DNA from 3 places in the Mesorhizobium sp. CAU 1732 genome. Region 3 is predicted to be linked to each of the others. Evidence: riboswitches for the same ligand, from Rfam matches in the RefSeq annotation. Region 3 holds a riboswitch; each other region holds the start of a gene.

The links. Region 3 has a riboswitch for cobalamin ahead of AAFN55_RS11840 (ribonucleoside-diphosphate reductase subunit alpha). Riboswitches for the same ligand answer to the same signal wherever they lie in the genome.
Positions count from the first base shown of each region.
Region 1: another riboswitch for cobalamin. It lies ahead of AAFN55_RS03950 (aromatic ring-hydroxylating dioxygenase subunit alpha); the one in region 3 lies ahead of AAFN55_RS11840 (ribonucleoside-diphosphate reductase subunit alpha).
Region 2: another riboswitch for cobalamin. It lies ahead of AAFN55_RS20425 (TonB-dependent receptor); the one in region 3 lies ahead of AAFN55_RS11840 (ribonucleoside-diphosphate reductase subunit alpha).

Region 1 is NZ_JBDQQR010000001.1:770,180-780,816, reverse strand. It holds gene AAFN55_RS03980 (PLP-dependent aminotransferase family protein) at 1-578, opposite strand, end outside; gene AAFN55_RS03975 (Lrp/AsnC family transcriptional regulator) at 660-1,151, shown strand; gene AAFN55_RS03970 (NAD-dependent succinate-semialdehyde dehydrogenase) at 1,275-2,768, shown strand; gene AAFN55_RS03965 (aspartate aminotransferase family protein) at 2,786-4,165, shown strand; gene AAFN55_RS03960 (alcohol dehydrogenase family protein) at 4,344-5,435, shown strand; gene AAFN55_RS03955 (hybrid-cluster NAD(P)-dependent oxidoreductase) at 5,449-6,549, opposite strand; gene AAFN55_RS03950 (aromatic ring-hydroxylating dioxygenase subunit alpha) at 6,569-7,816, opposite strand; cobalamin riboswitch at 7,936-8,135, opposite strand; gene metH (methionine synthase) at 8,233-10,637, opposite strand, start outside.
Region 2 is NZ_JBDQQR010000002.1:568,337-578,973, reverse strand. It holds gene AAFN55_RS20430 (ABC transporter substrate-binding protein) at 1-535, opposite strand, end outside; gene AAFN55_RS20425 (TonB-dependent receptor) at 564-2,450, opposite strand; cobalamin riboswitch at 2,636-2,844, opposite strand; gene AAFN55_RS20420 (glycosyltransferase family 4 protein) at 2,959-4,164, opposite strand; gene waaF (lipopolysaccharide heptosyltransferase II) at 4,381-5,424, shown strand; gene rfaC (lipopolysaccharide heptosyltransferase RfaC) at 5,421-6,425, shown strand; gene hldE (bifunctional D-glycero-beta-D-manno-heptose-7-phosphate kinase/D-glycero-beta-D-manno-heptose 1-phosphate adenylyltransferase HldE) at 6,463-7,899, shown strand; gene AAFN55_RS20400 (aldo/keto reductase) at 7,874-8,692, opposite strand; gene AAFN55_RS20395 (FAD-dependent oxidoreductase) at 8,689-9,885, opposite strand; gene gmhB (D-glycero-beta-D-manno-heptose 1,7-bisphosphate 7-phosphatase) at 9,875-10,429, opposite strand; gene AAFN55_RS20385 (SIS domain-containing protein) at 10,426-10,637, opposite strand, start outside.
Region 3 is NZ_JBDQQR010000001.1:2,410,571-2,421,207, reverse strand. It holds gene AAFN55_RS11880 (SDR family oxidoreductase) at 1-205, opposite strand, end outside; gene AAFN55_RS11875 (LysR family transcriptional regulator) at 303-1,190, shown strand; gene cobD (threonine-phosphate decarboxylase CobD) at 1,280-2,308, shown strand; gene AAFN55_RS11865 (hypothetical protein) at 2,309-2,509, opposite strand; gene minE (cell division topological specificity factor MinE) at 2,565-2,834, opposite strand; gene minD (septum site-determining protein MinD) at 2,831-3,646, opposite strand; gene minC (septum site-determining protein MinC) at 3,681-4,421, opposite strand; gene AAFN55_RS11845 (hypothetical protein) at 4,794-5,135, opposite strand; cobalamin riboswitch at 5,268-5,480, shown strand; gene AAFN55_RS11840 (ribonucleoside-diphosphate reductase subunit alpha) at 5,638-8,478, shown strand; gene AAFN55_RS11835 (ribonucleotide-diphosphate reductase subunit beta) at 8,670-9,785, shown strand; gene AAFN55_RS11830 (helix-turn-helix transcriptional regulator) at 9,918-10,142, shown strand; gene AAFN55_RS11825 (RES family NAD+ phosphorylase) at 10,155-10,637, opposite strand, start outside.

The DNA.
Region 1 (10,637 bases), 1.6 Mb from region 3:
CCGATCGCTTCGGTCGCCACCGTCGATCCGGGCGGCGCGACACTCATCAAGGCCACGGTCATGCCTGCCGTCGCGCCATTGGTGACGCTGACATTCTGCGGCGAGACGGTCAGCCCGCACTGTTTCAGCCAGTCCACCGCGACCGCGCGATGGCGCGGGAAGACGACGTTCGGCCTGAACGAGAGCGCGGAGCTCGCAGGCAGGTTCTCCGCCAGCCAGGCAAGCGCACCCTTCAGGCGATCGTGGTGCATCGTCTCGCAGACCGGCTTGAGGATGGAGAGGTCGATGACCTCGCCCAGCCGCTCGGGCAGGTATGGCGGGTCGGGCTCCCGCCCTTGCGTCTGCACGAAGGTTCCGCGCCCGACTTCGCCGGTGATGAGACCGCGCCTGATCAATTCCTCATAGGCACGGCTGACCGTCTGGACCGACAGACCAAGCTCGTCGGCGAGCTTGCGATGAGTGGGCAGCCTGACGCCGTTCTCGAGCTTTCCGTCGGAAATCGCGCGTGCGAATTGATCGGCCAGCGAGAGGTAGGCGGGACGTCGCAACAGCGCTGGATCGGGCAGCCACATTGTCATGATCACTAGATGCTCATAATCAGTGCAATTGACAATCGAAATCTTGCAACGTCATGCTTGTGGACCAATCTGCGAGACACCATGACCCGCCACAAGCTCGATGCCATAGACCTGAAAATCCTGGATGCGATCCAGCGCGACGGCCGGATCACCAAGCTGGCGCTGGCGGAAAAGGTCGGGCTTTCCCCGACGCCATGCTGGATGCGGCTGCGGAAACTGGAAAAGGCCGGCATCGTCAGCGGCTATCACGCGCATGTCTCGGCGCGCTGCGTCGCGCCCGTGGCGACGGTGCTGATGGAGGTGACCCTCGGCGCGCACCGGCAGGCCGATTTCGACCGTTTCGAACGCGCGATCCGCGACCAACCCGAGATCGTCGCTTGCTGGTCGGTGGGCGGTGGGGTGGACTACGTCCTTAAGGTCGTGACGCGGGACATCGACACCTATCAGCGTCTGGTCGACGCGCTCCTGGAACGCGAAATCGGCATCGATCGCTACTTCACCTACATCGTGACGCGGACGGTGAAGGAAGAGACGGCGCTGCCGCTCGATGATCTGCTGCCACTGTCGACGTGATCGGAGAGTTTCTCCGGCGCATGCCTCTGGGATAGAGAAACTCTCTACCAGCAGCAGGAGAAACAGCCTCTTTATCGCGAGCATTGCGCTTACGCTTCCGGCCTGAAGCACCGGAGCAACCAGATGTCTGCCCATTTCGCCCGCAACCGCCGCCATGATGCGCTTGATAGTTTGAACGACCGGCGGCTTTTGCGCGAACTTGCCTATGTCGGTGGGCACTGGACGGCTGGCGAGACGGGCGAGAGCTTCGAGGTCACCGACCCTGGAAGCGGATCGAGCGTCGCCTGGGTTGCGTCGCTCAACGCGGCTCAGACCACGGCTGCGATCGACGCGGCCGCATCGGCATTTCCTGCATGGAAAGCACTGTTGCCGCAGGAGCGCTCGTCCATCCTGCGGCGCTGGTTCGACCTGATCGTCGCCGGCAGGGAAGACCTCGCGCTCCTGATGACGCTGGAACAGGGCAAACCGCTCGCCGAGTCGCGTGGCGAGATCGACTACGCAGCATCCTTCGTCGAATGGTACGCCGAGGAGGCAAAGCGCGTGAATGCGGAGAGCGTGACCAGCCATTTGCCGGGCGCTGAAATGATCGTGAGGCGCGAGCCTGTCGGCGTGGTCGGCATCGTCACGCCCTGGAATTTTCCGTCCGCCATGCTGACGCGCAAGGCCGCCGCAGCACTCGCTTCCGGATGCACGATCGTGGCGCATCCGTCCTCCGAGACGCCGCTTTCCGCATTGGCTTTGGCCGAGCTCGGCGAGCGTGCCGGAGTGCCGGCGGGCGTTTTCAACATCGTGACAGGCGATGCGGCGACCATTGTCGCGCGGATGTGCGAGGATGCGCGGGTTCGCGCCATGAGCTTCACCGGCTCCACCGAAATCGGCAGGCTGATCGCGGGGCAATGCGCCGGCACGATGAAACGCCTTGTCATGGAACTGGGCGGACACGCACCGCTGATCGTCTTCGCCGACGCGGACATCGATCGGGCGGTCGGCATCGCGATCGACGCGAAATTCGCCACGTCCGGGCAGGACTGCCTGGCGGCGAACCGGATCTATGTCGAGCGCGCGGTCTATGACGCATTCTGCGCGGCGTTTGCCGAGCGTGTTGCCGCTATGAAGATCGGACACGGGCTGGAAGACGGCGTCGCGATCGGTCCACTGATGCATGCCCGAAGCGTCGCCAAGGTCGAAGAACAGGTTGCCGACGCCATCGCCCACGGCGCGCGCTGCCTCGCGGGCGGTTCGCGCCATTTTGCCGGGCCGCTGTTCTTCCAGCCGACGGTGCTTGCGGACGTGCCCGACAATGCGCTGATCATGCGTGAGGAGACGTTCGGCCCCGTCGCGGCGATCACGCCCTTCGACAGCGAGGCGGAAATCGTCGCGCGGGCGAACGACACGGAATACGGCCTCGTCGCCTATGTCGTGACCGAGAACGGCGCGCGCCAGCTTCGCATGGGCCGCGCGCTCGATTACGGCATGGTCGCGATCAATCGTGTGAAGATCACCGGCGCGCCAGTGCCATTCGGCGGCGTGAAACAGTCCGGCCTCGGTCGCGAAGGCTCGCGCCACGGCCTCGAAGCCTTCACGGACCTCAAATATCTCTGCCTCGACGCAGCATGACAAAAAGGGAAAAGACCATGCTCGACCAGTCCAACGAACTTGCCGCCTGGGACCGCGACCATTTCTTCCACCCATCGACGCATATGGGCACGCATGCGCGCGGCGAATCTCCCACGCGGGTGATCGCAGGCGGCGAAGGCGTCTACATCACCGATACAAACGGCAAGACGAGCCTCGATGCGTTCGCCGGGCTTTATTGCGTGAATGTCGGCTATGGCCGCACCGAGATCGCCGATGCGATCGCCGCGCAGGCAAGGGAACTCGCCTACTACCACGCCTATGTCGGGCACGGCACGGAAGCGTCGATCACGCTTGCCAAGATGATCATCGACCGTGCGCCCGAGGGCATGAGCCGCGTTTATTTCGGTCTTTCGGGATCGGACGCCAACGAGACCAACATCAAGCTGATCTGGTACTACAACAACGTGCTGGGCAGGCCTGAGAAGAAGAAGATCATCTCGCGCTGGCGCGGCTATCACGGATCGGGCGTCATGACGGGTTCGCTGACCGGGCTCGAACTTTTTCACAACGCGTTCGACCTGCCGCGCGCACCGATCCTGCACACCGAAGCGCCCTATTATTTCCGCCGCGAAGACCGGTCGATGTCGGAAGAGCAGTTCTCGCAACATTGCGCCGACAGGCTGGAAGAAATGATCCTGGCCGAAGGTCCGGACACGGTCGCCGCGTTCATCGGCGAGCCGATTTTGGGCACCGGCGGCATCGTGCCGCCGCCCGCCGGCTACTGGCAGAAGATCCAGGCCGTGTTGACGAAGTACGACGTGCTGCTGGTCGCAGACGAAGTCGTGACCGGCTTCGGGCGCCTGGGCACGATGTTCGGCTCGGATCATTACGGCATGAAGCCCGACCTGATCACGATCGCCAAGGGCCTGACGTCGGCCTACGCACCGCTTTCGGGCGTCATCGTTCGCGACAGCATGTGGAAGGTTCTCGTGGAAGGCTCCGACAAGCTCGGCTCGCTCGGCCATGGCTGGACCTATTCGGCGCATCCGATCTGCGCGGCGGCCGGCGTCGCCAATCTGGAGCTTATCGACTCGATGGATCTCGTCACCAATGCGGGCGAGACCGGCGCCTATTTCCGCAAGGCGCTGGCGGACGCCGTCGGCAACCACGCCAATGTCGGCGAGGTTCGCGGCGACGGGCTGATGGCGGCGGTCGAGTTCGTATCGGACAAGGACGACCGGGTCTTCTTCGACGCGTCGCAGAAGATCGGGCCGCAGATTGCAACCGCGCTCGCCGAGCGTGGCGTCATCGGCCGAGCGATGCCACAGGGCGACATTCTCGGCTTCGCGCCGCCGCTCTGCCTGACGCGCGAGGAAGCCGATACGGTCGTCACTGCGACTGCGGATGCGGTGAAGAGCGTGTTTGCGAACATCTGAGCTCAAATCCAGCCCCCCCACTCCGTCCCGACTTCGCAGGTCCACCTCTCCCCCCTGCCCAGGGGAGAGGAAATGCCTGCCGCAAGGCCGGCGCTTTCCAGCTTGGGTCCCCCGGATAGGGGAGAGGTGGCCCGAATGGACAGGGGGGGTGCTACTTCGAACAAACGAGACGAATAAAATGCCCGCCACATCCTCCCTCCCCGCCACCATGCGCGCCGTTCTGCTCACCGGGCATGGCGGCCCTGAAAAGCTTGTCTATCGCGAGGACGTACCCGTCCCCTCGCCCGCTCCCGGCGAGGTGGTGATCAAGGTTTCTGCGTGCGGCATGAACAATACGGACGTGTGGGTTCGGGAAGGAGCCTATGGCCGGGAAGACGATCCGGCCGCCGTCTCGACCTGGCGACGGCAGGGAAACACGCTGACCTTCCCGCGCATTCAAGGTACCGACAGCGTCGGGACCATCGTGGCGGTGGGCAACGGCGTGTCGGCCGCGCGCATCGGCGAGCGCGTGATGGTCGACTTCTCGATCTACAACCGCGATGACGATTCGCTCGCCGACATCGACTATATGGGCCATGGCCGGGACGGCGGCTACGCCGAGTATCAGGCGCTGCCTACCGAGAATGCGCATGTCGTCGATACGGACCTGACGGACATCGAGCTTGCCACCTTCTGCTGCGCCTACCTGACCGGCGAGCAGATGCTGGAGCGCGCAGGCCTCAAGGCCGGCGAACGGGTCCTCGTCACCGGTGCATCGGGCGGCGTGGGCTCAGGCATCGTGCAACTGGCCCGCGCGCGCGGGGCGATCCCTTATGCGGTCGTCGGAAAGGGCAAGGAGCAGGCGCTGCTCGACATCGGCGCGCAGGCCGTAGTGACGCGCGGCGAGGGCGACCTGATGGAAACGGTGCATGCGGCCACGGGCGGGAAGCCTGTCGATGTGGTCGCCGATCTCGTCGGAGGCGCAATCTTCAATGACCTGCTGCGTATCCTGCGACCCGAGGGACGCTACACGACCGCCGGCGCGATCGCGGGACCGGTCGTTCAACTCGATCTGCGGACGATGTACCTGAAGCAGCTCCAGCTCCATGGGTCCAGCCAGGGCACGCGCGCGGACTTCCGCCGCATCGTGCGCTATATCGAGGACAAGAAAATCCGCCCACTCGTCGGCGGCGTCTACCGCCTCTCCGATTTCCATCGGGCGCAGGCGGATTTCGTCTCGAAGGGTTTCGTCGGCAAGCTCGTGGTCGTCCCCGACGCCATGGCGGGCTGAAAGCCCATCCGGTCTAGGCCTCGATCTCGATCGCCGACAGCGGCTTCGAGCAGCAGGCGAGGATGAAGCCGTCGTCGATTTCGTGGTCGAGGATGCCGCCATTGTGGCTCATTTCGACCTCGCCCGAGACCTTCTTCACTTTGCAGGTGCCGCAGAGACCGAACTCGCAGGCGGCGGGTATCCGGACGCCCGACGCACGCGCGGTCTGGAGCACGGTCTGCCCGGCGATGCAGTCGGCCTCGACGTCGGAGAACGCGAAACGGATCGGGTTCGCCGCCTCAAGGACAGCAGCCTGGTCGCTCTCGGCAGCGGCCTCCAGCGATGCGGTGATCTCCTCGATATGCGGCGCGGCAAAGCTCTCCTGATGGTAGTGCGCCATGTCGAAGCCAGACGCGGAGAGCATCTCGCGCACCGCGCGCATGAAGGGCTCAGGGCCGCAGCAGAAAATCTCACGTTCGCGGAAATCGGGCGCGAGCAGCGGCAGGCGCACCGCATCGATCCGGCCAATATGGCCGAACCAGCCTTCGCGGCTTGAGCGTTCCTCGATCAAGAAGCCCAGCGACAGGCCCGGCATACGGCTGCCGAGCAGTTCCAGTTCCTTGCGGAAGATGATTTCTTCGGGCCTGCGCGCGCAGTTCACGAAGGAGACGTCGGTCCAGGGCGTGCAGTCGTTCAGCCAGCGCAGCATCGACATCATCGGCGTGATGCCGGAGCCGGCCGACACGAACAGATACTTTGCGGCCGGATGCTGGTGCAGCGAGAACGTGCCGGCCGGTCCGTATGCCTTGATGTGCTCGCCCGGCTTCAGATTGTCGAACATCCAGCGCGTACCGATGCTGCCGGCCTGCGCCTTGACGGTGACCGCGATCGAGAATGGCCGCGACGGGCTGGTGGACAGCGTGTAGGTGCGCATCAGCGGTTCGTCGCCAAGCGGGATTTCCAGCGTGATGAACTGGCCCGGCATGTACCGGAACCAGGTCTGGTTGTCCGAGCGGAAGGTGAACGTCCTGACGTCCGGCGCCTCCTCGACCACCCCGATACATTCCAGAACCTGGAGCTTGTCGTTCCAGGGCGTCATCTCATCGAGGTGGCGATAGAGGCCGAGTTCCGTCATGGCGTTCATCGTAGCCGCCTCACGCCACGCTGCGCAGCGCCGGGCGATCGCCTTCGGCGAGCCTCGGCCCCATGAAGTTGGCGTACCATTCGACGAACTGGATCACGCCGCCCTCATGCAGTTCCGAATACGGGCCGGGCTCGTAGGCGGGCGACAGGATGCCGAACGCGTTCTCCTCGACGATCCGCCGATCCTGGTCGTTGGTCTCGGTCCAGACATGCGTCAGCTCTTCGAGAGTGTAATCGACGCCCTCGACGGCATCCTTGTGAACCAGCCATTTCGTCGTCACCGCGGTCTCGGTCGGGCTGATCGGCAGCACGCGGAAGGTGACCGCGTGGTCGCCGAGAATGTGGTTCCAGGTCGTGGGGTAGTGATAGAGAAGCAGAGAGCCGATCTTCTCGGTCGAGACGCTGTCGGAGAGGTTCTTCCTCACCGCCCGCTTGCCCGACATGGTGTAGCTCACCGCATCGCGCAGCAGCGGCGCGCGCGTCGCGCGATACTGGCCGGCGGGATCGATGCGGAACCTGCTCGGCAGGCCGGCAGCTTCGCATTTCCGCCAGTGCTCGACCATTTCGGGATCGCTCTCCGCACCGTTGACGCCGGTGACCGTCGGCGCCTCGGGGAAGGTCTTGCAGAGTTCGGGATGGTTGGCCGCGCAGTGGTAGCACTCGCGGTTGTTTTCCCAGACGAGCTTCCAGTTGCCCTTCTCGACGATCGTGCTTTCGAAGGCGATTTTCGCCTCGCTCAGGCGATGCGGCAGCAGATACGGCTCGATCATCGCGCGCATGGGTGCGAAATCCGCCGGCTGATCGGCGAGGCAGATGAACACGTAGCCGCCGACGCTCTCGCACGCGACCGGCTTCAGGCTGAAATCGCTCTTGTCGAAACCCTCCGCCATCTGGCGGGCGAAGACGAGCTGGCCGTCAAGATCGTAGGTCCACTGATGGTAGGGGCAGACCAGCTTGGCGGCGGTTCCCTTCGCTGTGTTGCAGACACGGCTGCCGCGATGGCGGCAGGAATTGTGAAAGGCACGGATGTCGCCCTTCTGGTCGCGAACAAGCACGACCGGATAGGTGCCGACCTGGACGGTGATGAAGCTGCCCGGCCTGGGGAGTTCGCAATCATGGCCGATGAAGAGCCAGTCGCGATACCAGATCAGCTCCATGTCGAGCTTAAAATAGTCAGGGTCGGTGTAGAAAGGCTGCTCGAGCGAAAAGCCTTCGCGGCGGCTTTTCAGCCGTCTCATCATGTCGTTGCGCGCATCCATGTCCTGTCCTCAACATTGCAAGGACTGAACTGGTGGTGATTTCAGGGGGGAATGATCACGCGTGACCGAAACCGGCCCGAGCGTGACTATTCACCGCTTGACCGCCCACCGCGATCAGTCGAGTTCATTCCGCTCAAGGCTGGTTTCCGGGCTTCGAAGCTGTCCTGCCGGACCGCCCCGACACCTTCCCAGGCAACTGCCCAGTGGCTCCCGTCGAGACTTCACGCTTCGCTACCGTTGCGGGGGCAGCGCCGGCATTGAACCGGCTTCCCAATTCTCTCGCCCGAAACGGACGAGCACCTTAAGCATCACGATCTAACCATCGTCCCGCCGATTCCGGTCATACGAAAACGACATCGGCCAAGCGCAAAGACGACAGAGAGACCGCCACTCCAGATGGTGTTGCAAAGGCGTCGCTATTCCGCCGCCTCGGCATATTGCGCGGGCACGTAATTGAGGATCGGGCCGAGCCAGCGCTCGACGTCGGCAAGCGCCATGTCCTTGCGCGCCGCGTAGTCCTCGACCTGGTCACGCTCGACCTTGGCGACGCCGAAATAATAGCTTTCGGGATGCGCCAGATACATGCCGGACACAGACGAGCCCGGCCACATGGCAAAGCTCTCCGTCAGGCTGACGCCGGCGTTCTTCTCGCCGTCGAGGAGCCTGAACAAGGTCGTCTTCTCGGTATGGTCGGGCTGCGCGGGATAGCCCGGTGCGGGCCTGATGCCGCGATAGGGCTCGCCGATCAGATCGTCGGGCATCAGCGCTTCATCGGGCGCATAGCCCCAGTATTCCTTGCGAACCCGCTCATGAAGACGCTCGGCGAAAGCCTCTGCGAAACGGTCGGCCAGCGCCTTCACCAGGATCGACGAATAGTCGTCGTTCGCACGCTCGAAGCGTTCGGCGATCGCGACCTCCTCGATGCCGGCCGTCACGATGAAGCCGCCAAGATAGTCCGCCTTGCCGCTTTCCCGCGGAGCCACGAAATCCGACAGGGCGACATTTGCCCGGCCATCGCGCTTCGCGAGCTGCTGGCGCAGCGTGAAGAAGGTGGCGAGTTCGCTGTTGCGCGTGTCGTCCGTGAAAAGCCTGATGTCGTCGCCCACGGAATTAGCCGGCCAGAAACCGATCACGCCCTTCGGCGCGAACCATCGCTCATCGATGATCTGCTTCAGCATCGCCTGCGCGTCCTCGAACAACTGGCGGGCCGCCGGGCCTTGCGCCTCGTCCTCGAGGATTTTCGGATAACGCCCCTTCATCTCCCATGTCTGGAAGAACGGCGTCCAGTCGATGTAGCGGGCGAGTTCCGCCAGATCCCAGTCCTCGAACACCTTGACGCCCAGGAAAGACGGCTTCGGCGGCTCGTATGCCGACCAGTCGATGCTGTGGGCATTCGCCCGCGCCTTGGCGAGCGGCAGGCGCTGCTTGTCGGCTTCGGATCGCGCATGGGCGTCGGCGACCTTCTTGTACTCGGCGCGCACCGTCTCGACGTAGCCGCCCCTCGCCTCGTTGGACAGAAGCGACGAGACGACGCCCACCGCGCGGCTCGCATCCGTGACGTAGACCGCCTGGCCGCGCGCATAGCGCGGATGGATTTTCACCGCCGTGTGGACACGGCTCGTCGTCGCCCCGCCGATCAGCAGCGGAATGTCGAAGCCTTCGCGCTCCATCTCGGCAGCCACATGGGCCATCTCGTCGAGCGACGGCGTGATCAGGCCTGACAAACCGATGATGTCGACCTTCTCGTCCCTCGCGGTCTGCAGGATTTTCGCCGCCGGAACCATGACGCCGAGATCGATGATCTCGTAATTGTTACAGGCGAGCACGACGCCGACGATGTTCTTGCCGATGTCGTGGACGTCGCCCTTCACCGTCGCCATCAGGATCTTGCCGGCCGTCTGGCGCTCGCCATTGTCGATGCCCTTGGCGGCATTGGCGAGTTTTTCGGCTTCCATATGCGGCAGGAGACCGGCCACGGCCTGCTTCATCACGCGGGCCGACTTGACCACCTGCGGCAGGAACATCTTGCCCGCACCGAAGAGGTCGCCGACCACGTTCATGCCCGCCATCAGCGGGCCTTCGATGACGTGCAGCGGCCGTTCCGCGTTCAGTCGGGCTTCCTCGGTGTCGGCGTCGATGAACTCGGTGATGCCGTTGACAAGCGCATGGCTGATCCGCTTCTCGACCGGCCATTCGCGCCATGCGAGATCGCGTTCCTTGGCTTCCTTGCCCGCTGTGCCCTTGAAGCGTTCGGCGAGTTCGAGCAGACGCTCGGTCGCGGAGCCACCGGCTGCGGGCTTGCGGTTGAGGACGACATCCTCGCAGGCCTCGCGAAGTTCCGGATCGATCGATTCGTAGACCGCGAGCTGGCCCGCATTGACGATGCCCATATCCATGCCGACCTGAATGGCGTGGTACAGGAACACGGCGTGCATCGCCTCGCGAACCGGCTCATTGCCGCGAAACGAGAAGGACAGGTTCGAGACGCCGCCGGAGATGTGAACGTGCGGCAGGGTCTGGATAATCTCGCGCGTGGCCTCGATGAAGTCGACGCCGTAATTGTCGTGCTCCTCGATGCCGGTCGCGACCGCGAAGACGTTCGGATCGAAGATGATGTCTTCCGGCGGGAACCCGGCCTCTTCGGTCAGAAGCTTGTAGGCGCGGGTGCAGATCTCGACCTTGCGCGCCTGCGTGTCGGCCTGGCCGTCCTCGTCGAAGGCCATGACGACCACCGCCGCGCCGTAGGCACGGACAAGCCGCGCGTGGTGCAGGAAGGCATCTTCGCCTTCCTTCATGGAGATGGAGTTCACCAGCGGCTTGC
Region 2 (10,637 bases), on a different contig from region 3:
TCATGACGGCGTTGGTCAGCGTGCCGGCGCCTGTCGTGTAGCTGTTGGAGGAGTAGGCCACCGCGACCGTGTCCGACCGTGGCAATGCTGCCAGTTCGGCAACGCCGTCGTCGAACGCGCGCAGAAGTTCAGCCGCGCGGTCCTGCCTGCCGAGCAGGTCGCCGACGCGGGTGATCGCGGTGCGAATGTCCTCGAAATTGTTCGCCGGCGCGAATTGCTCGACGCGGAAGCCGAGCCGCCGAAGAAGCTCGACGGTCGTGCGGGCGGTAAAGGTTCCGGCGAGAACGAGGTCGGGCTTCATCAGGAAGACCTCCTCGGCCAGCCCGTGATTGGCCGGATAGGCTTTGGCTTCCTCGACCATCGTCGATGTGTCGGGATTGGCCGCGAGACGGGACACCGAGTGGATCTGGCCCTCTCCCGCGATCAGCATAGCGAGCTGGTCCGTGCAGACGTTGATGGAGACGACGCGGCGCGGCGGTTCCTGCGCGCCGCCCTGCTGCGCCGAGGCGAGCAGGGCGGCGGCGAGAACAGCCATGAAAGAGTGACGCCGCGTCGTCATGAGGTCAGAACGTCCGCGAGAAGCTGACGTTCACGGTACGGCCCGGCGCCCGGTAGTTGTTGACGGTGGCGTAGTCCTCGTCAAAGACGTTTTCGATCGACACCTTCAGCGCTGACGCTTCATCGAATGCGTAGTTCGCCGACAGATCGAGTATCGTGTAGTCGGGCAGTTTCACGAGGTTCGCGGCATCGCTGAAGCGTGACGCGGCGAACGAAACCCGCGCACCGAGGTCCAACTTGTCGGTCGCGCTGAACGTCACCTCGGCCGACGCCTTGAAGCGATCCTGTCCGGGCAGGTAATTGCCGCTTATCGAATCACGCGGATCGCGAATGTCGATCGTTCCCCGGGCAAACCAACGCTCGTTGAAGCGATGGTCGATCGACGCTTCGAAACCGGTGACCTTGACGCGCTCGAAATTGGCCGGCTGCCAGAAGCTGAATGGATCGGTCGGATCGATCGGCGCCCAGGCGATCTGGTCGCGGACCCAGCGCTGATAGAAGGCGACATCGAAGACAGTTGCTTCGGTAGCCTGCCACCGCAAACCGACTTCGTAGGAGCGTGATGTCTCTGGCTTCAGGTCGGGGTTCCCATCGAACGGCCAGTAGAGGTCGTTGAAGGTCGGTGCGCGAAAGCCGGTTGCGTAGGAAGCGCGGCCGACGAGCCCCGGTACGAACTCGTAGCTGGCGCCGACATTATAAGTGGTCGCCCCACCGAACTGGTCGTTGTGATCATGCCTTATGCCGAGATCCACGGTCAGCGCATCGAAGGCAAGCTGGTGCTGCGCGAAGACTGCGGCCAGCGTGCGTCCGTTGACCTCGTAGCTGTCCTTCGGACCGACATTCTCGCGATAAACCTCGACGCCGCCGTTGAGGACATGCTGCAGATTTCCGGTCGCGAAGGATTTTTCGGTGGCAGCGAAGAAACCGTAGCGATTGGTGTCGAAACGGGATTCCTCGCCCCGGCCGAACGCCTTCGAATGGTCGATGCCCGAAATAAATTCGATGGTCGATTCCCAATCGTCGGTATGGATCAGACGCGTGCCGACCTTGCCGGCGAAGACCGTGGAATCGGACTCGTTGGCCCCTGATGGGACGCCGAGAAAGTTCCTGCTGTCATATTGGGTGCGGGCGCGGGAGAAGACGCCGTTCGCGTAAAGGTCGCCCCAATCGAAGGCCTTCGAGAGCGAGAAATGACCGCTGCCTTGCAGGAAGCCGTCATCGTCGAGCTCGACCGGCCAGGTGGTAAAGTCGTAGCCCCTCGTGCCCCGCACGAGACCGCCGAATACGAAGTTCAATCCGTCTTCGGTCTGCCCCTGAACGTCGGCTCCGACATGTCCGCCCCACGGATGTGAAACGCCGGCCGTCACCGTCGTGCAGACATTGTTGCCGTTCACGCAGGGAGAGCCGCTCTTGGTGATGATGTTGATGACGCCGCCTATGGCGTCGGAGCCGTATTGCGATGAATGGGCACCGCGGGCGATCTCGATCCGCTCGATCGACTGAAGTGGCACGGTGAAGAGCGTCGTCGATCCCGATGTCGCCGAGCGCGTATTGACGCCATTGATGAGGATCAGGGTTTGTGCGGGCTTCGCGCCACGCAGCGAAATGCCACCGGACGATCCGAGGCCGCCATTGGATGTCACCGTAATACCGGCAAAGGTCCGCAGGAGCGATGGGAGATCGGCAGCAGGCGACCGTTCGATCTGCTCCGCCGGAATGACCGTGACCGATGAGGTGCTGCGCTCCAGCGACGATTCCCGGCGCAGGGGTGTCGTGACCACCAGACGCTCGAGTTCGATCGCCTCGCTCGGGCTCTGCTCCGCTTCCTGCGCGAATGCGCTTCCGCCAAGCCCGATGGCCAGTGCGCTCACCGTCAATGTAAGCCGTTTCATTGCTGCCTCATATGTTCCTTGAGGACAGCCCCCGGCCGCCCCCGATTTGTCAGGGACCACAGGCTGAAACCGATGCGGGTTGTTTCGCGCGGACGCGCTTGAACCCCGGTCGTCTCCGGACTGCGGCAACACTTTTCGAATGTCACCGCGACGGACGACCGCGCCTGGACACACCCCGTATCCAAGCATGGGTGACCGGAACTGGCAGGTCTCCTGGCTCCCGTGTCATCGCCTTTTTCTTCCGCCTTCCCGACCATTGCGGTCAGTGGCGTCTGGAAGATGGCTCAACGGTTACAGTTGCGGGGGCAGCCGCGGCTTTGATCTCCCTGGGGAGTTCGTACCGCGTTCCCATTTTCATCCACCTTGCGGCGGAACCTGTTCCAGTCGGGAAACTACCGGGCGCGCGATGCGCCGTCAACGCGTCCCACTGGCTTTTAAGCAAGACTTCTGGCCAAGGGGTCGCGCGCAATTGGACCCTGTCGCGTGAGACAAAGTCGCGCGGAGCGTTTCAGCGCGAAATAGTGTCTTCGCTGCCTGGCATTGCCGTTTGCCAGATCGGGGCTTCGATGAGGTCGGCGGCGATCTTCAGGCCGGTGTAAAGATCGTTTTCCCTGCCGTAGGCGATACCCAGTTCGGACAGGGATGCCGCCTTCATCGCGACGGTCCCGATGGCTGCGGCAAGGGCATCGCTCGAAAATGGCTGATCGACGACGAGGCCAGCACCGCTGCGCGTGACATGTTCGGCAAAGCCGCAATTGGACGTCGTCACAACCGGCAGTCCGTTGATCAGGGCTTCGAGGATGACGGCCCCCGTCACATCGACGCGCGCGGGGTGAACAAGCATGTCGGCAGCCGCCATCGTATCGAGCCAGAGGTCGCCGGAGAGGTAGCCGAGCCACTGAATGCGCTGCTTGACTCCCGCGGCGGCGGCGAGACGCAGGATGGGCTGCGCTTTACGATCGCCGGATGACAACCCGCCGACGAGCAGGCGCGCATGAGGATGGTGCGCAAGCGCGGCGACGGCGCGATCAAGCCCCTTTATCTCCGGCTGGAGCCCTAGCCACAGCCATGCCGTATCGGTGCTCGACAGGCCAAGCGCAGCGCGGCGGTCGGCACGATTTCCGGCGGAGCGGCGTTCCGGCTGGCGTCTGCCTACGTCTACGGATGGCGGCATCAACGGGACGCGGGCCGGTGGTGTCGCGTGAGCGGCGATGTAGGCTTCCGCTTGCGGGCGAGCCAGGCAAATGATGCGTGTCTTCGCTTGAATGCCGAATACGCCCGCCTCCAGCGATGCCATGATCCGGTGGCGCCGCGACAGCCGCTTGTAGACCGGTATGGTCGCCCTGGTTCGGGGCATATCGGCACAGAAAAGGATGTCTGCGTGGGGTACGGGCTGGAAGGTTACGGTCCTGTCGAAGCCTTTGGCTGTGGCATTGACGAAATCATATGCAAAACGCTGCATTCGGGCATGGTTCGAAAGAGGTCTCCAGCGCGGCGACAACTGGACCACCGTGGACGGCAAGGGGTCAGTAGCCCGGACGCAAAACAGGGTAACTTGGTGGCCGCGTTCACCCAGTTCTCGCGCAAGTCGAATGCACTGGTCTTCAAGACCGCCCCGCACGGCAAGACTATAAATGCCAAACGCTATCCGCAGAGGTGACGGATGTTTCTCACCGCTGCGAGCGGGCAGCGCGTATCGACTATCCTCGCTCATCGTCTCTCGAATATCGGCGGAACTATTACGCTTCTGACATGATCGTTTCCTCGCCGCAATCTCGTAAAGAAATGGCGGTGGCCTGCGGGAGATTGTGGAACCGGTTGAAAACCTGTCGCAGAAGGGCCAGATGGGCGTCGTGGCGATCGCCCGACCCGTTTGCCCGGGGTAAAGACTTCAATGGCGCCCAGGCGGACGCCCGCTGGACCTGATCTCGTGACCGACACGATCCTCATAATCGGACCGACCTGGATCGGCGACATGATGATGGCGCAGAGCCTGTTCATGACGCTGAAGCGCGAGCGCCCGGGCGTGACGATCGACGTCGTGGCTCCCGGATGGAGCCTGCCGCTTCTCGCCCGCATGCCGCAGGTGCGCAAGGCGACGGCGACACCGTTCGACCGTGGTGAACTCGCGCTCGGCCAGCGCCGCGCCTTCGGGCGTTCGCTTCGCGGGGAGGGATATTCCCAGGCAATCGTGCTGCCAAACTCGCTCAAATCGGCGCTGGTGCCGTGGTTCGCCGGCATTCCACGCCGCACGGGCTGGCGCGGCGAGATGCGCTACGGCCTGCTCGACGATCTGCGCCGGCTCGACAAGCAGCGTTTCCCCATGATGGTCGACCGGTTCAACGCGCTCGCCTTCGATGCAGATACGATGCGCAGCGCGGATGATTTTCCCCAGCCGCACCCAAATCCGTCGCTCGTCGCCGACAAGGGCAATCGCGACGCGGCGATCGCGAAATTCGGCTTGGTAGCGGATGTGCCGGTGCTGGCGCTGTGTCCCGGGGCCGAGTTCGGTGTGTCGAAGCGCTGGCCGCCCGAGAAGTACGCCGAGATCGTCGACATGGCCGGTACGGGAAAGCAGATCTGGCTCTTCGGCTCCGCAAACGACACCGCGACCTGCGATGAAATCCTTGCGCATCTCGAGCCGGAAGTCCGGCGGCGCTGTCACAACCTTGCAGGCAAGACGTCGCTCGCCGAAGCGGTCGATCTGCTTTCCATGGCGGATGGGGTGGTCACCAACGATTCCGGCCTCATGCATGTCGCCGCCGCGCTCGGACGCCCGCTTGTGGCGGTCTACGGCTCGACCTCGCCCGATTTCACGCCGCCCTTGAGCGATGCCAGCCGCATCGTCCGCCTCGGCCTCGACTGCAGCCCGTGCTTCAAGCGCGAGTGTCCGCTGGGGCATCACAACTGCATGCGGGCGCTTCCCGCGAGCATGGTCCACGAAGCACTGGACGAGATGGTGCCCGCGCGATGAAGGTGCTTGTCGTCAAGACGTCGTCGATGGGTGACGTGATCCACACGCTGCCCGCGCTGACCGACGCGACACGGGCGGTTCCGGGCATCCGGTGCGATTGGGTGGTGGAGGAAGGGTTTGCCGAGGTGCCGGCGTGGCATCCGGCGGTGGACCGGGTGATCTCCGTCGCGCTGAGGCGTTGGCGAAAGTCACCCTTGCAGACGATCCGCAGCGGCGAATGGAAGCGGTTCCGCGATGTGCTGCGGGCGACAGAGTATGACGCGGTTATCGACGCGCAGGGCTTGCTGAAGAGCGCCGTGCTCGTCACGCGCACTGCGCGGGGTCCCAAATTCGGGCTCGATCGCGCTTCGGCGCGTGAGCCGCTCGCGGCGCGCTTCTACGATCGCCCGCTTGCCGTCGCCAAGGGCCAGCACGCCGTCGAGCGCGTGCGGCAACTCTTCGCCCAGGCGCTGGGCTACGATGTGCCGGAGGGTATGGGGAGCTATGGCATCGCCGGACACTTCGCCGCCAAGCCCGAGGTCACGCCCAGCCTCGTCTTCCTGCACGGCACGACACGCCACGAGAAACATTGGCCGGAGGATTACTGGCAGGAGTTGATTGTGACTGCGATCTCTGAAGGCTGGCAGATCAAAATGCCATGGGGCAACGAGGCCGAGCGCGCGCGCGCCGAGCGGCTGGCGATGTCCTCTCCATCGGTGGAGGTCCTGCCCAGACTTCGGCTCGGGGAGGTCGCGCAGGTGCTCGCGGATGCGGCGGGCGTCGTGTCGGTCGATACCGGCCTGTCGCATCTGGCGGCGGCGCTTGGCCGGCCCAATGTCGTTCTGTTCGGCCCGACCGAACCCGGCCTCGTCGGGGGGTATGGCGAGCGCCAGATTTGCCTCAAGGCCGCGCATTTCCCTTCTGTCGAGCGGGGAACCGACCCTGCGGTGTTCGCACCATTGACGCCGGACATCGTATGGAGCCATTTGCGGGCCATTGTGGAGCGGCCCAAAGGCTCGTAATCGCTTCCCCCAAAGTCAGATTCATTCGAGGCCATACATGCAATTCAAGGCGCCACGCTTCGACACGGCCCATATCCTCGTCATCGGCGACGTCATGCTCGATCGCTATTGGCATGGCGATACGTCGCGCATTTCGCCCGAAGCGCCGGTGCCGGTCGTGCGCGTCGAGCAGCACGAGGACCGGCCCGGCGGAGCCGCCAACGTCGCGCTCAACATCGCGGCACTCGGCGCTGGTGCGTCGCTTGTGGGGCTCGTGGGGACCGACGAGGCTGCCGACGTCCTGCACGCCCAGCTTACAAGCGCGGGGATTCACTGCGCGATGGTGCAGGCTGGGCGCGAACCGACCATCGTCAAGCTGCGCGTCATGAGCCGCAACCAGCAACTTATTCGCCTCGACCGCGAGGAGCGCTTCGCCGACGCCTATTCGCCGCGTGTGGCGGAAGAGGCCGAGGCGCTGTTTTCCCGTGCTTCGGTGGTGGTGCTTTCCGACTACGGCAAGGGCACATTGTCCGACACTCAAGGGCTCATCGAGACCGCTCGCAAGCATGGCAAGCCCGTGCTGGTCGATCCCAAGGGTAGCGACTTCGCGCGCTATCGCGGCGCGACGCTTCTGACCCCGAACCTGTCCGAGTTCGAAACCATCGTCGGTGCCTGCGCCACCGACGAGATCCTCACGCGCAAGGGTGCCGAACTGATCGAGACGCTGGGTCTTGACGCGCTGCTCGTCACGCGCGGCCGGCACGGCATGACGCTGATCGAAAAGTCCGGACATGCGACGCATCTCCCGGCGCGCGCCAAGGAGGTCTACGACGTCACCGGGGCGGGCGACACGGTCATCTCGACGATCGCGGCCGCGCTCGCCGCCGGCGAAAGGCTCGTCGATGCCGTGGCGCTGGCCAACCTCGCGGCGGGGCTTGCCGTGGCGAAGCTCGGCACGGCTGCGATCAGCGGGCCGGAGCTGCGCCGCGCGGTCGATCGCGAAAAGGGCTATGAGCGCGGGGTCGTGACCGAAGAGCAATTGCTGGCCGCACTTGCCGATGCGCGTGCGGCGGGCGAGAAGATCGTCTTCACCAATGGCTGTTTCGACATCCTCCATGCCGGCCATGTCGGCTATCTGGAGCAGGCACGCCAGCAGGGCGACCGCCTCGTTCTGGCGCTCAATGGCGACGCATCAGTGCGGCGTCTGAAGGGCGAGGGCCGGCCGATCAATCCGGTCGAGCGCCGCATGACGGTGATGGCGGCGCTTGAGGCCGTCGACTGGGTCGTTTCCTTCGACGACGATACGCCGATCCCGCTGATCGAGAAGATCAGGCCGGAGGTGCTGGTGAAGGGCGGCGACTACACGCTCGATCAGGTCGTGGGCGGCGATATCGTCAAGGCCTATGGCGGCGAGGTGAAGGTGCTGTCACATCTGGACAACGTCTCCACGACGGCGATCGTCGATCGCATCAAGGAGCAGGCCGGCTCCGACTGAGCGCGTCCAGCGCCCGTTCACATGCGCTGACATTGCCGCGCAGGTGCGCCGGGTTGATCGTGCCCATCACGGCGCTCGTCACGCCCGGATGGGCGAAGATGAAGCGGAAACTCGCCTCGACCGGATCGACGCCGTCGGCTTTGTCGATATGCCCCGACGCCAGCGGCTTCTTGACCAGGATTGCCTTGCCCGTCGCGGCTGCATGGTCGAGGACCGGAACTTCGCCCAAGTGATCCGGATTGTAGGTCACCATCGCGCAGTCGCCGTGGTCGAGCGAGGCGATGCCGCCCTCGACCGTTTTCGACGACAGCCCGAATGCGCGCAGCTTCCCCTCGGTCCTCAGATCGCGCAGCGCCTGCATCGTGCCGTGGCGTTCGATGATATCGAGATCGTTGCCGTCGGAATGGACGAGCACGATGTCGAGCACGTCGCGTCTCAACCGGCGCAGGCTGCGCTCGATGCTCAAACGCACATGCTCGGGCGAAAAGTCGAAGCTGCTGGTTACTGTTGCCGCATCGAACTCCTCGCCGACCTTGGTGCAGACGATCCAACGATTCTGCTGGCCGGCAAGCAAAGAGCCCAGGCGTTCCTCGCTGGTGCCATAGGCCGGGGCCGTGTCGATGAGATTGATGCCGAGATCCGCCGCCAGCGCCAGCAATTCCGCTGCCTCCCGATCATCGGGCAGTGAGAACGGGGTCGGATGCTTGAGCCCCTGATTGCGGCCGAATTTGACGGTGCCGAGCCCGAGCGCGCTGACAGTCATGCCGGTGGTGCCGAACGGGCGCGTCTTCATGCGGCGGTGTCCCATGGCAGTTTTGCGATTGCCGGTTTCGGCCAGAAATCGAGAGCGCTGGGGTCGAACGGCGTAGTGCCGGGCGGCGGCAGCAAGGCCAGAACCCGGTCTGCAAGGTCGGGCGAGAGCGCCAGCTTGGTCGGCCAGGCGACAATGCAGGCACCGACCTGTTCGGCAAAGGCGTGATCGGGGCGCACGAGGCCGGTCTGCAACGGCTCGGCGCGGTCGATGCGGAAGGTGGACCATTCGCCGTCGATCGGCGCCAGCCATGGCAGGACATCAGCCAGGAGTTTGCGTGCGGCGTCGATCTGCGCGGCCTCGCCGCGTTCGACGCCGGTTTCGGCAATGCCGCCGCCGAGATACCACACCTGCCTGCCGTCGCCCGACGGATGCGTCGTGATGGTGACGAGCGGCGTCGATTGCGTGCCGATGCAATGGCCGAAGACCGGCAGGTCGCGCTCATGCTTGAGCGTGACCATGTGCAGCGGCCGGCGCTGCAGTTTCGGCCGGGTGAGCCCGAGCGGCACTGCGAGCTGGTCGAAACCCTCGCCCGACGTCAGCACGATGCGCGATGGCCGCAGGGCGATGCCATGCTCGCCAAGCGGAATGCGGATGCCGTCTCCACCCTGCTCGAAGGCCAGCGTCGATGCATCGACGCGAAAGATCGCATCCCCGGCCTGGGCGGCCAACGCCGTGAAGACGGACGGGAGATGCAGCACGAACTCGTCCAGGCGGTAGAGCGCGCCCGAGAAACGTGGGTCGGCAAATGCGCCGGGTCTTTCGCTAGCGACCTTGTCGACACGCGAGCGCATGGCGCGGGACGCAAACAGCGTCGTCATTTTCGCGCCGAAGGAGCCTTGCGACCAGAGATAGGTCGCGTCCGAAAGACGCTTTGCGGCGGTCAGATCGATCTCGCCGCTGCCGTCGAGGCAGGCGCGCCAACGCCCCGGCATGGCCGCAATCGCGTTGGCCGCGTCAGTCAGCGTGCCGCCGAGCGTGTATTTGGTGCCGCCGTGGATGATGCCTTGCGCACGCATGCTCTGGCCGGAACCGAGTTCCGCCTTTTCGAGCAGGATCGCGCTGTAGCCCGCCGCGCGCGCCCGGTGCAGCGTCCACAGGCCCGCTATGCCCCCGCCGACGATGACGAGATCGAGCGGAACATCGCGCAGGCCGAGGGAAGGCTCAGTTGCCACTATTGACCCTCTTCATGACGAACGAGGCGAACTGCGCGAGATTATCGACCACGATCGTTTCTGGCGGAAGCCCGCCGTCCCGCAGCGTCTTCTCGCCCTTGCCCGTCCTTACAAGAACTGGCCGATACGCACGCGCGATACCGGCCTGAAGGTCGCGAAGGCTGTCCCCGACCATCCATCGCTCAGCGTCGGCCGGCACGTTCAACGTCTCGATGATCTCGTCGATCATGCCGGGCAGGGGCTTGCGGCAGGCGCAGGCATCGTCGGGGCCGTGCGGGCAAAATGCGATGTGCGCGATGCGCCCGCCAGCGGCAGCCACGTCCGCCTTAAGCTTGCCGTGGATGCGTTCGAGTTCGGCTTGATCGAAAAGCCCGCGCGCGATGCCCGACTGGTTCGTCGCGACCGCGATGGTGAAGCCCGCGCGGGTCAGATCCGCGATCGCCTCGATGCTGCCCGGCAGTGGCTCGAACTCGGCGACGCTCTTGATGAACGCGTCGGAGTCCCGATTGATCACGCCGTCGCGGTCGAGGATCACCAGCTTCATGAGGTGGCGAAGCGCCGGTCCATCTCCTCGCAGATCCAGTGGCCGACGAAGAGATGAACTTCCTGGATGCGGGCTGTTTCCGTTGCGGGAACCTGCAGCAGCTTGGGCGTCAGTTCGCCGATCTTGCCGGACTTTTCGCCGGTCCAGCCCCAGCACGCCGCGCCGATCTCGCAGCCGGCGGCGATGCCCTCGATCACGTTGGCGCTGT
Region 3 (10,637 bases):
AAGCGGCCATCGAAGACCGATCCGCGACGTCGAGCACGCGGGCCTGCGCCGCGCCGCCTGCGCTGCGTATCTCGGCGGCGATCGCTTCGACGCGGTCGAGCCGCCGGGCGCCGAGAAGGACGGTTGCGCCATGCGCGGCCAGCTCGCGGGCGATGCCCTCGCCGATCCCGCCCGATGCGCCGGTGACCAGTATGATCTTGTCCATGAAGTGCTTCCTTCCGTGTTGCAGGCGGAAGGTGGACCTTTTGCGCTGTCGCTTGTATCCATCCATTCATGGACTGGCCGGTTAGTAGTGCTTGACAATGAACATCGACATGAACCTGCTGCCGCTGTTTCAGGCCGTCGCGGAGGAGCACAATTTCCGCGCCGCCGCCGATCGGCTGGGCGTGACGCGCTCCGCCGTCAGCCAGGGCATCCGGCGGCTCGAGGATGCGATCGGCACGGCGCTGGTGACGCGCACCACCCGCGCGGTGCGGCTGACCGAGGCGGGCGAGCGGTTGCGCGAGGCGCTGTCGCGGCCGATGGCGGATATTTCGGCCGCACTGGAGCATCTGGCGTCGGAAGACCAGCCGCGCGGGCTCCTGAGGCTCGCCGTCACTTCGATCGCCGAGGAGTTCCTGTCGGGACCGCTGCTCGCAAGCTTCGCGGCGGCGCATCCGCAGGTCACCATCGATGTGACGGTGACCGACGCGGAATTCGACATCGTGGCAGCGGGGTTCGATGCGGGCGTGCGGCTGGGCGAAGTGATCGAGCAGGACATGATCGCCGTGCCGGTGGGCGGCGAACAGCGCGAAGCGGTCGTGGCCACGCCGGCTTATCTGGCGGCCCATGGCGGACCAAGCCATCCGCGCGACCTGATCGATCATCGCTGCATCGGCTGGCGTCCAGCGCCGAATGTCGCGCCCCATCGCTGGGAGTTCGAGGAGAACGGGGTTCCCTTCGATGTCGCGGTCGAGCCGCAGATCACCACGAACGATCTGCGCCTGATGCTGCGCGCGGCGCTGGCCGGCGCGGGGCTCACCTTCGCGCCACGGGAGACGTTCCGGCCCTATGTCGAGCGAGGCGAGCTCGTCTGGCTGCTGGAGGACTTCCTGCCGCCCTTTCCGGGCTTCTACCTCTATTATCCGCAGCGGCGGAACATGGCGCCGAAGCTTCGCGCGCTCATCGACCATGTGCGCGGCTGGCCGTGACGGCGCGGCGGAAAGATCGAGCCGGGAAATGCCTATCGTAACGCGGCGCGGAAATCTGGTATGGCGCGGGCTGACGAAGCGGGGCCGGCATGGACGAGCATATTGACGACATCTCCGATCACGGCGGCAGTCTCGCGCCGGCGGCGGCACTGTTCCCGGATGCGCCGACGCCGTGGCTCGATCTGTCGACCGGCATCAATCCGCATGCCTATCCGCTCACGGACCTGCCGGCCGATGCCTTCACGAGACTGCCGGAGGCGGCGGACGTCGCGGAGCTGAACACGATCGCTGCTGCGTGTTACGGCGCGCCGTCGCCCCGGATGGTGGTCGCCGCGCCAGGCACGCAGATCCTGCTGCCGCTGGTGATGGAACTGGCCGGGCAGGGCAGGGCGGCCGTGCTGTCGCCCACCTATGCGGAGCACGCACGGGCGGCGCGTCTTGTCGGGCACGGCGTTTCCGAGGTCACCGACGTCGCGCGTCTCTTCGACGCCGATCTCGCGATCGTGGTCAATCCGAACAATCCCGACGGGCGGGTCATCGAGCGCGACATGCTTCTGGACCTCGCGCGCCATCTGCACCGCAAGGGCGGGCTGCTCGTCGTGGACGAGGCGTTCATGGAAGTCGGCCCGCGCGACCGGAGCGTGGCCGGAAATGTGGGGCAGGGAGGCCTCGTCGTGCTGCGCTCCTTCGGCAAGTTCTTCGGCCTTGCAGGCGTGCGGCTGGGCTTCGCGCTCGCCGCCGAGCCGGTCGCGTCCAAGCTGCGGTCCCGTCTCGGGCCATGGGCGGTCGCAGGGCCGGCGCTCGCCTATGGCCGCATGGCGCTTGCGGATATGGATTGGCAGGCCCGGATGCGCCAGCGCCTCGCGCACGACGCCTCACGGCTCGATGCGCTGCTTCTGCAGTCCGGATTGACGGTTGCGGGCGGGACCAGCCTCTACCGCTTCGTCAGGACACCGCACGCGCCGTCGATCTACGATCAGCTCGGGCGCAACGGCATTCTGGTGCGGAATTTCGACGCGATGGACGATGCGCTGCGGTTCGGCCTTCCCGGCGACGACGCGGCCTTCGACCGGCTCGCGGCATCGCTCACGCGCTGGCGGGATCGCTCGGCGATCTGATCAGTGCGGGCGCGGCTGCGGTGCCTTGTTGCTTGCAGCATCGCGCGAGGCGGAAGCGCCGGCGGCCACTTCGCAGTGCTCGACGTGCCGGGCCAGCGCCTCGTTGGAGAGAAGCGCGCTCACCGTGGTGATGTCACGCTTCTGGTGCGCTGGCGTTTGCTGGAGCGTCTTGAGCCGTTCGAGAAGTGCGAGTCGGGTCATGATGGTTCTCCTTGTCGATCAGCGGTTGTGGCGTTCCTGTGCGCGAGGCGGCCCGTCAGGCCGCCTTCTTCTTGCCGGCGTTGAACGGGATTTCGACATCAACGGCCAGCGTCGAGACCTTGTCGCCGCGTTCCATCTTCACGCTGACCTTTTCGTCGTCGATTTTCATGTGCTTCGCGATGACCTTGAGGATTTCGTCGCGAAGCTTGGTGACGAGGTCCGAATCGCCGACCGACGCACGTTCATGCGCGAGCAGGACCTGCAGGCGCTCCCGCGCGGCAGGCGCCGACGACTGGGGACGCGAAAAGAAACCGAACAGGTTCATGCCGCTTTCCTCCCGAAGATCTTGCCGAAGAAGCCGCGCTTTTCGCCCGGAATGCTGATCGGAACGGTTTCGCCCTTCAAACGCCGCACCGCGTCGAAATAAGCCTTTGCCGGCGCGCTGTTTCCATCGGCCAGCGTCACGGGCGAGCCGACATTCGATGCGCGCAGCACGTCCATGCTCTCGGGGATGATGCCGAGCAGCGGGATCGACAGGATTTCGAGCACGTCGTCGACCTTCAGCATGTCGCCGCGCTCGGCGCGGGCCGGATCGTAGCGGGTCAGCAACAGGTGCTTTTCGATCTGCTCGCCATTCTCGGCCTTGAGCGTCTTGGAATCGAGCAGGCCGATGATGCGGTCCGAATCGCGCACCGACGAGACTTCAGGGTTGGTCACCACGATGGCGATGTCGGCATGGCGCATGGCCAGGGTCGCGCCGCGCTCGATGCCGGCGGGGCTGTCGCAGATCACCCAGTCGAAGGCCTTCTTGAGCGCGGCGATGACCTTCTCGACGCCCTCCGGCGTGAGGTTGTCCTTGTCGCGGGTCTGCGAGGCCGGCAGCAGGAACAGCGTTTCCACGCGCTTGTCGCGGATCAGCGCCTGCGTCAGCTTGGCTTCGCCCTGGATGACGTTGACCAGATCGTAGACGACGCGCCGCTCGGCGCCCATCACGAGGTCGAGATTGCGCAGTCCGACGTCGAAATCCACGACCGCGACCTTGTCGCCGGTCTGCGCAAGGGCTGCGCCCAGTGCGGCGGCCGACGTCGTCTTGCCGACGCCGCCCTTGCCCGATGTGACCACGATTACCTTGCCCATAGACCTCTCCTGTTGTTCTTGTTCCGCCATCGGCTCAGCCCAGTGTTCCCGCCAAAATCGTCTCGCCTTCGAGCCAGATCTGGACGGCCTGGCCGCGCAATCCTGGCTCCATGTCCTCGGCCGTCTTGTAGAAGCCGTCGATCGCGATCAGCTCGGCCTCGAGCTTGCGGCAGAAGATGCGTGCCGCGGCGTCACCCATCGTGCCCGCCAGCGCGCGTCCCCGCAGCGTTCCGTAGACGTGGATCGAGCCGCCGGCGACGACTTCCGCGCCCGAGGCGACCGACCCGACGATCGTGACGTCGCCTTCCGGGAATATCAGCGACTGGCCGGAGCGCACCGGCTGGGTGACGACCAGCGACGGCACGGCCTTGCCGACCTGCGCGGTGTAGGCGGGTGCGGCTTCATCGGTTTCGGCCTCTGCCGCATCGCCATCGTCGGCGACGGGCGCCTCGAAATCGGAGGCCGGACGGCCGTCGGTCATGGCAGGCGGCAGGCCGCCGTCGAGCAGCGAGGCCCGCGCGCCTTCGATGCCCATGATTCGCACGTTGCGGGTGCCGAGCTGTTCGACCAGCTCGCGCAGTTGCGCCCGGTCGATGTCGAGCCCGTCGACATCCAGAACGATGGGCCTGCGCAGGAAAAACCCAGCGGAACGGGCCGCCAGATCGTCGAGGCGCGCCAGCCAGCCGTCGAAGGGCAGTTCTGGCGTCAGGACGAGCGCGAGGAATGAGCGACCCTTGAGGCGGATCGGCCGGGCTTCAGTTAACACTTCGGACATCTTTGTTAATTTTTCGTAGCCGAGGGATATCGGTCGAATGGTTAACAAATGGTTAATTTTCGACGTCGTCCCCCGTCTTGCGATACGTCCGGAGAGAGGCGTGGCGACTATGTCACGATGTGAATCGAGGGGTGTCTTGCGGCGCCGAGCAGACGCGACAATGGCCCAAAGAAAAAGGCCAGACACGAATGCCTGGCCGAGGTGTGAAGGTCAAAACCTCCAGAGGGGAACGCACGGGGCCAATGGGAGGAAAGACCCCGTGCGACGCTGAAATGGGTCTGCGGCGACCCGCGTTCAACCAGCGCTTTTGCATTTCTCGCTGATCCAGAACGATTTCCGATTGGGCCAGATCAGGCCCGGTCCAATCGGGCCTCAGTACCAGCGGCGGTGGCTGTGGGTGTCGGCCTGAGCCGCGGCCATGCCGAGCAGGAAGCCGAGTGCGCCGAACACCAGCGCCGTCGCGGAAAAGGTCACCGGGTTCGCCTGCACCACGCCGGAAACGTCCTGCGCCTGCGATTTGATCGCGGAGGCCGCGCGGCTGGCCTTGTCGGAGGCCGTGTCCATCCAGTCGGACACTTCGTCGGCGGCGTCTTCGGCGCGCGCGGCAAGCGAGCGTTTCAGCGAACTGATTTCGCGGCGCATCTGCGCGATCTGTTTTTCGAGCGCGTCCTGCTTGTCGGCTGCGGATGTGCGTGGGGAATCATTGTCTGCCATGGGTGTCTCCTGACGTGGGTTTGGAAAACGGTTTTGGGCGACGGTGGTTCCGAATCGCCGCGGCATCGATGCGGGATGTGGACGAGCGCCCGAAAATGCCCGCAACAAATTGACAGCCGCACCGCGATAGCCGCTAGATGTAGTCGTCATGGTTCTTCCGAATCACGTTGGTTCGGGAGCTAAGAGGGAAGCCGGTGCCCCGTTTCAGGGAAAGCCGGAGCTGCCCCCGCAACTGTAAGCAGAGAGCTTGCGTCGAGTTATGCCACTGGTGCCTCGGGCACCGGGAAGGCCGACGAAAGCGATGACCTGCGAGCCAGGAGACCTGCCCTGACAGCTTGATCGAACCTCGGGCGGGGTGTCCTGGTGGTGCGCTGGCATGAAGGCGGCCTGTGCCGCTTCGCGCCGTCCCGCATCCTTTGCCATCCCCGCCCACAACGCCACGGGGATAAGAATGCCGGCGACTTCGACCTTCCAGACGAATGGGACCGTTCCGGTTCCAGAGATGATTTCCGATCCGACGCGCCCAGCCACCGAACCCGGCTATCGCGTCATCCGTCGCAATGGCGGCGTGACGCCCTTCGACGCCTCCAAGATCACCGTCGCGCTGACCAAGGCGTTCCTCGCCGTGGAAGGATCGACGGCGGCCGGCTCGCGCCGCGTGCACGATGTGGTCGTCGAGCTGACCGACGAGGTCGTGTCGGCCCTGACGCGCCGCGTCGGCGAGGGACGCCTGTTCCACATCGAGGACGTGCAGGACCAGGTGGAACTGGCACTGATGCGCAGCGAGCACCACAAGGTTGCGCGCGCCTATGTGCTGTACCGTGACGAGCGCGCGCGGGAGCGTGCAGCAGAGAAGGCCCTTGCCGCAGCCCCGGTTGCATCTGCGTTGCAGGTGAAGGGCGAGGACGGCACGCTCGCGCCGCTGGATGAAGTTCGTCTGGCGCGTATCGTCGAGGAAGCCTGCGATGGGCTCGACGCGGTTTCATCGGCGCCGATCATCGCCGAGGCGCGGCGTAACCTTTATGACGGCATCACCCTGGACGAGCTGTCGCTTGCGCCGATCCTGGCCGCGCGCACGCTGGTCGAGCAGGAGCCGAACTACGCGTTCGTGTCCGCGCGGCTGCTGATGGACCGGCTGCGGCGCGAGGCGCTGTCGTTCGTGTCGGCGCGACCTGAGCAGGCAACACAGGCGGAGATGGGCGCGCGCTACGCGACCTATTTTCCCGACTTCATCCGCGTCGGCATCGAGGCCGAACTGATCGACCCGGAGCTCGCACGTTTCGATCTCGCGCGGCTTGGCGCAGCCTTGAAGCCGGAACGCGACCTGAACTTCCAGTATCTCGGCCTCCAGACGCTGTACGACCGCTACTTCCTGCACACCAAGGGCAAGCGTTTCGAACTGCCGCAGGCGTTCTTCATGCGCGTCGCGATGGGGCTGGCGATCCGCGAAATCGACCGTGAGGGCAGGGCGATCGAGTTCTACGACCTTCTGTCGTCGTTCGATTTCATGGCCTCGACGCCGACGCTGTTCAACTCCGGCACGACGCGGCCGCAATTGTCCTCGTGCTTCCTGACGACCATCGGCGACGACCTCGACGCGATCTTCAAGGGCGTCAAGGACAACGCTTTGCTGGCAAAATATTCCGGTGGTCTCGGCAATGACTGGACGCCGGTGCGGGGCCTCGGCTCCCACATCAAGGGCACCAATGGCGAGAGCCAGGGCGTCGTGCCGTTCCTGAAGGTTGCCAACGACACGGCCATCGCCGTTAACCAGGGCGGCAAGCGCAAGGGAGCGGTTTGCGCCTATCTGGAGACGTGGCACGTCGACATCGAGGAATTCCTCGATCTGCGCAAGAACACCGGCGACGACCGCCGCCGCACGCACGACATGAACACCGCCAACTGGGTGCCGGACCTGTTCATGGAGCGTGTCGAGAGCGATGGCGAGTGGACGCTGTTTTCGCCCGACGAGACGCCGGATTTGCACGACCTCTACGGCACGCCGTTCAAGAAGGCTTACGAGGCCTATGAAGCCCAGGCTGCCGCCGGTGGGTTGCGAGTGTCCCGCAAGGTCCGCGCGCTCGATCTGTGGCGCAAGATGCTGACCATGCTGTTCGAGACCGGGCATCCGTGGGTGACGTTCAAGGACCCGTGCAACATCCGCTCGCCGCAGGGCCATATCGGCGTGGTGCACTCGTCCAATTTGTGCACGGAGATCACGCTCAACACGTCGAAGGACGAAGTTGCGGTGTGCAATCTGGGCTCCGTCAACCTGTTCAACCACGTGACGGAAAAGGGTCTCGATCTCGACCGGCTGGCGAAGTCCGTCGGCACCGCGATGCGGATGCTCGACAACGTCATCGACATCAATTTCTACACCATCCCCGAGGCGCGCCGTTCCAATTTGCAGCACCGCCCGGTCGGTCTGGGCCTGATGGGTTTTCAGGATGCGTTGCAGAAGCTGCGCATCGCCTATTCGTCGGATGCGGCCATCGCGTTCGCCGACCGCAGCATGGAAGCGATCAGCTACCACACGATTTCGGCCTCGGTCGATCTCGCCGCAGAGCGTGGGCGCTATGCGAGCTTCGAGGGTTCTCTGTGGTCGAAGGGCATCCTGCCGATCGATTCGATCAAGCTGCTCGAGGATGCACGCCCCGGCGTGGACATGGACGATGGCTCGACGCTCGACTGGGACGCCTTGCGCAAACGGGTGAAGAAGACCGGCATGCGCAACTCCAACACGATGGCGATCGCGCCGACGGCGACGATCTCCAACATCTGCGGCGTGTCGCAGTCGATCGAGCCCGCCTATCAGAACCTGTTCGTCAAATCGAACATGTCGGGCGACTTCACGGTGGTGAATGCGCAACTGGTTCATGATTTGAAGCAGCGCGGCCTGTGGGACGAGGTGATGGTGTCGGACCTGAAATATTTCGACGGGTCCATCGGCCAGATCGACCGTATCCCCGACGATTTGAAGGCGATCTATGCGACCGCTTTCGAGATCGACTCGGCGTGGCTGATCGAAGCGGCCTCGCGCCGTCAGAAGTGGATCGACCAGGCGCAGTCGCTCAACCTCTACATCGCCAACCCGAGCGGCAAGAAGCTGGACGAGCTCTATCGCTTCGCGTGGAAGAAGGGTCTCAAGACGACCTACTATTTGCGCTCGCGCTCCGCGACGCATGTGGAAAAGTCGACGCTGAAGGGTACCGACGGCAAGCTCAACGCGGTGTCGGCTGTTGCCGTCGCCAAGCCGGCTGCTGCGCCGATTGCGATCAATCCGGATGCGGCATGGGGCAAAGCCTGCGCCATCGACGATCCCGAGTGCGAGGCCTGCCAGTAGGGGCCTGATCGCGCAAGGTCCGCGCTGCCCCTCATCCCCCTGCCGGGACCTTCTCCCCGCAGGCGGGGAGAAGGGGGATTGGCCGCGACGGCTCCGCTCCTCCCTTCTCCCCGTTCACGGGGAGAAGGTGCCCGAAGGGCGGATGAGGGGCAGCGCCGTCGCTTCAAGAAAATTCCAAGGAGAATAACAAAATGCTCGACTGGTCAGAACCGAAATCCATGCCGACCAATCTCACCCCGGCGAATGTCGAAACCGATGCCACCGGCCTCGGCGAGATCGAGCGGGGCGGGGCGCGGGTGTCGGTGGACGACAAGCGCATGATCAACGCCCGCGCCGACGTGAACCAGCTACTGCCGCTGAAATATCGCTGGGCGTGGGAAAAATACCTGTCCGGCTGCAACAACCACTGGATGCCGACCGAGGTTTCCATGCAGGCCGACATCGCGCTGTGGAAGTCGAAGGACGGGCTGACGGACGACGAGCGCCACATGATCAAGCGCAATCTCGGCTTTTTTGCCGCGTCGGAATCGCTGGTGGCGAACAACATCGTGCTCGCGATCTACCGTCACCTGACCAATCCCGAATGCCGCCAGTATCTGCTGCGGCAGGCGTTCGAGGAGGCGATCCACACGCACACCTTCCAATACATCGTTGAAAGCCTGAGCCTCGACGAGGGCGAGCTGTTCAACATGTATCGCGAGGTGCCGTCGATCACCGACAAGGCGGCGTGGGCGCTCAAGCATACGCAGAACCTCGACAATCCCGATTTCAAGACCGGCACGCCGGAGACCGACACCGCCTTCCTGCGCGATCTGGTGGCGTTCTACGTGATCTTCGAGGGCATGTGGTTCTACACCGGCTTCGCGCAGATCCTGTCGCTGGGCCGCCGCAACAAGATGGTCGGCATTGCCGAGCAGTACCAGTACATCCTGCGCGACGAGTCGATCCATCTGAACTTCGGCATCGACGTGATCAACCAGATCAAGCTGGAAAACCCGCATCTCTGGACGAAGGAATTCCAGGACGAGGTGCGCGGCATGATCGCCAATGCTGCCGAACTGGAAGCGTCCTACGGGCGCGATACGATGCCGCGCGGGTTCCTCGGGCTGAATGCGGCTTTGTGCGAGCAGTACATGCACTTCATCGCCAACCGCCGCTGCGCGCAGCTGGGCCTGGCACCGGTGTTCAAGGAAACGGAAAACCCGTTCCCGTGGATGTCGGAGGCGATGGATCTGAAGAAGGAAAAGAACTTTTTCGAGACCCGCGTCATCGAATATCAGAACGGCGGTGCGCTTTCCTGGGATTGACGTGAGGGCCTGTCACGCGCATGTGTTCGACATAATCTTGAAATCTGCACTCAGTATTTCCAGATTCGCAGATGCTCGCAGCCACATTTTGGCTCCCTTCCGAGCACATTTCGCAGCAACAGGATTTGAATCATGGTCGCAGAATTTGCCGACGCAGTCTCTGCAGCGCTGTCATCCGGCGCCAATCCCGTCACCGCTCTTCGCGAAGCCTCCGGCTACACGATCGAACAACTGGCCGTCGTCTCCGGCCTCGCCACGTCTGAAATCGTCGAACTCGAAGACGGCATCGACACCGACAGCGCGAAGGTCGCCCGTCTCGCGGCGGCGCTTGGCCTGCCGGACGGCGGCATGGCCTGAGCCATCCCGGCCTCAGGCCGATTTCAGCTTTCGTACGTCGATGGTTCTCTCCGCAGCCGATACGGTGACCTCGAAATGGTCGCTCTGGGTGACATCGAGGATCATCGACGGACGAAACGCCACCACGTTTTCTCCGCCACGCAGCCGCACGCTGTCGTAGAGGATGCCGGGTTCGCCGGCTTTCCGCATCGCTTCGCCGAAGATTTGCGTTTCCTCGTAGCTGTCCGGCCGGTACAGGCCGGGCAGGGCGGCCTGCATGCCCCTGATGTCGACATGCTCGCCCGGCAGGCGCGCGGCATATGAGCGGTAGACGCGGCTCAGTTTCGGAAGCCGCCGCGCCACTGCCTCACGGCGCAGATGATGGCCGACTTCCGCCGCCGATGTCCTGACATCGCCTGCCGCATACCACGCGCCCAGATCAGGCCCGTTGAACCGCGATCCGCCGGGCGCGACGTGCAGGAAGGCGGCCATGACGACGCTCGCATTCGGGCGGCC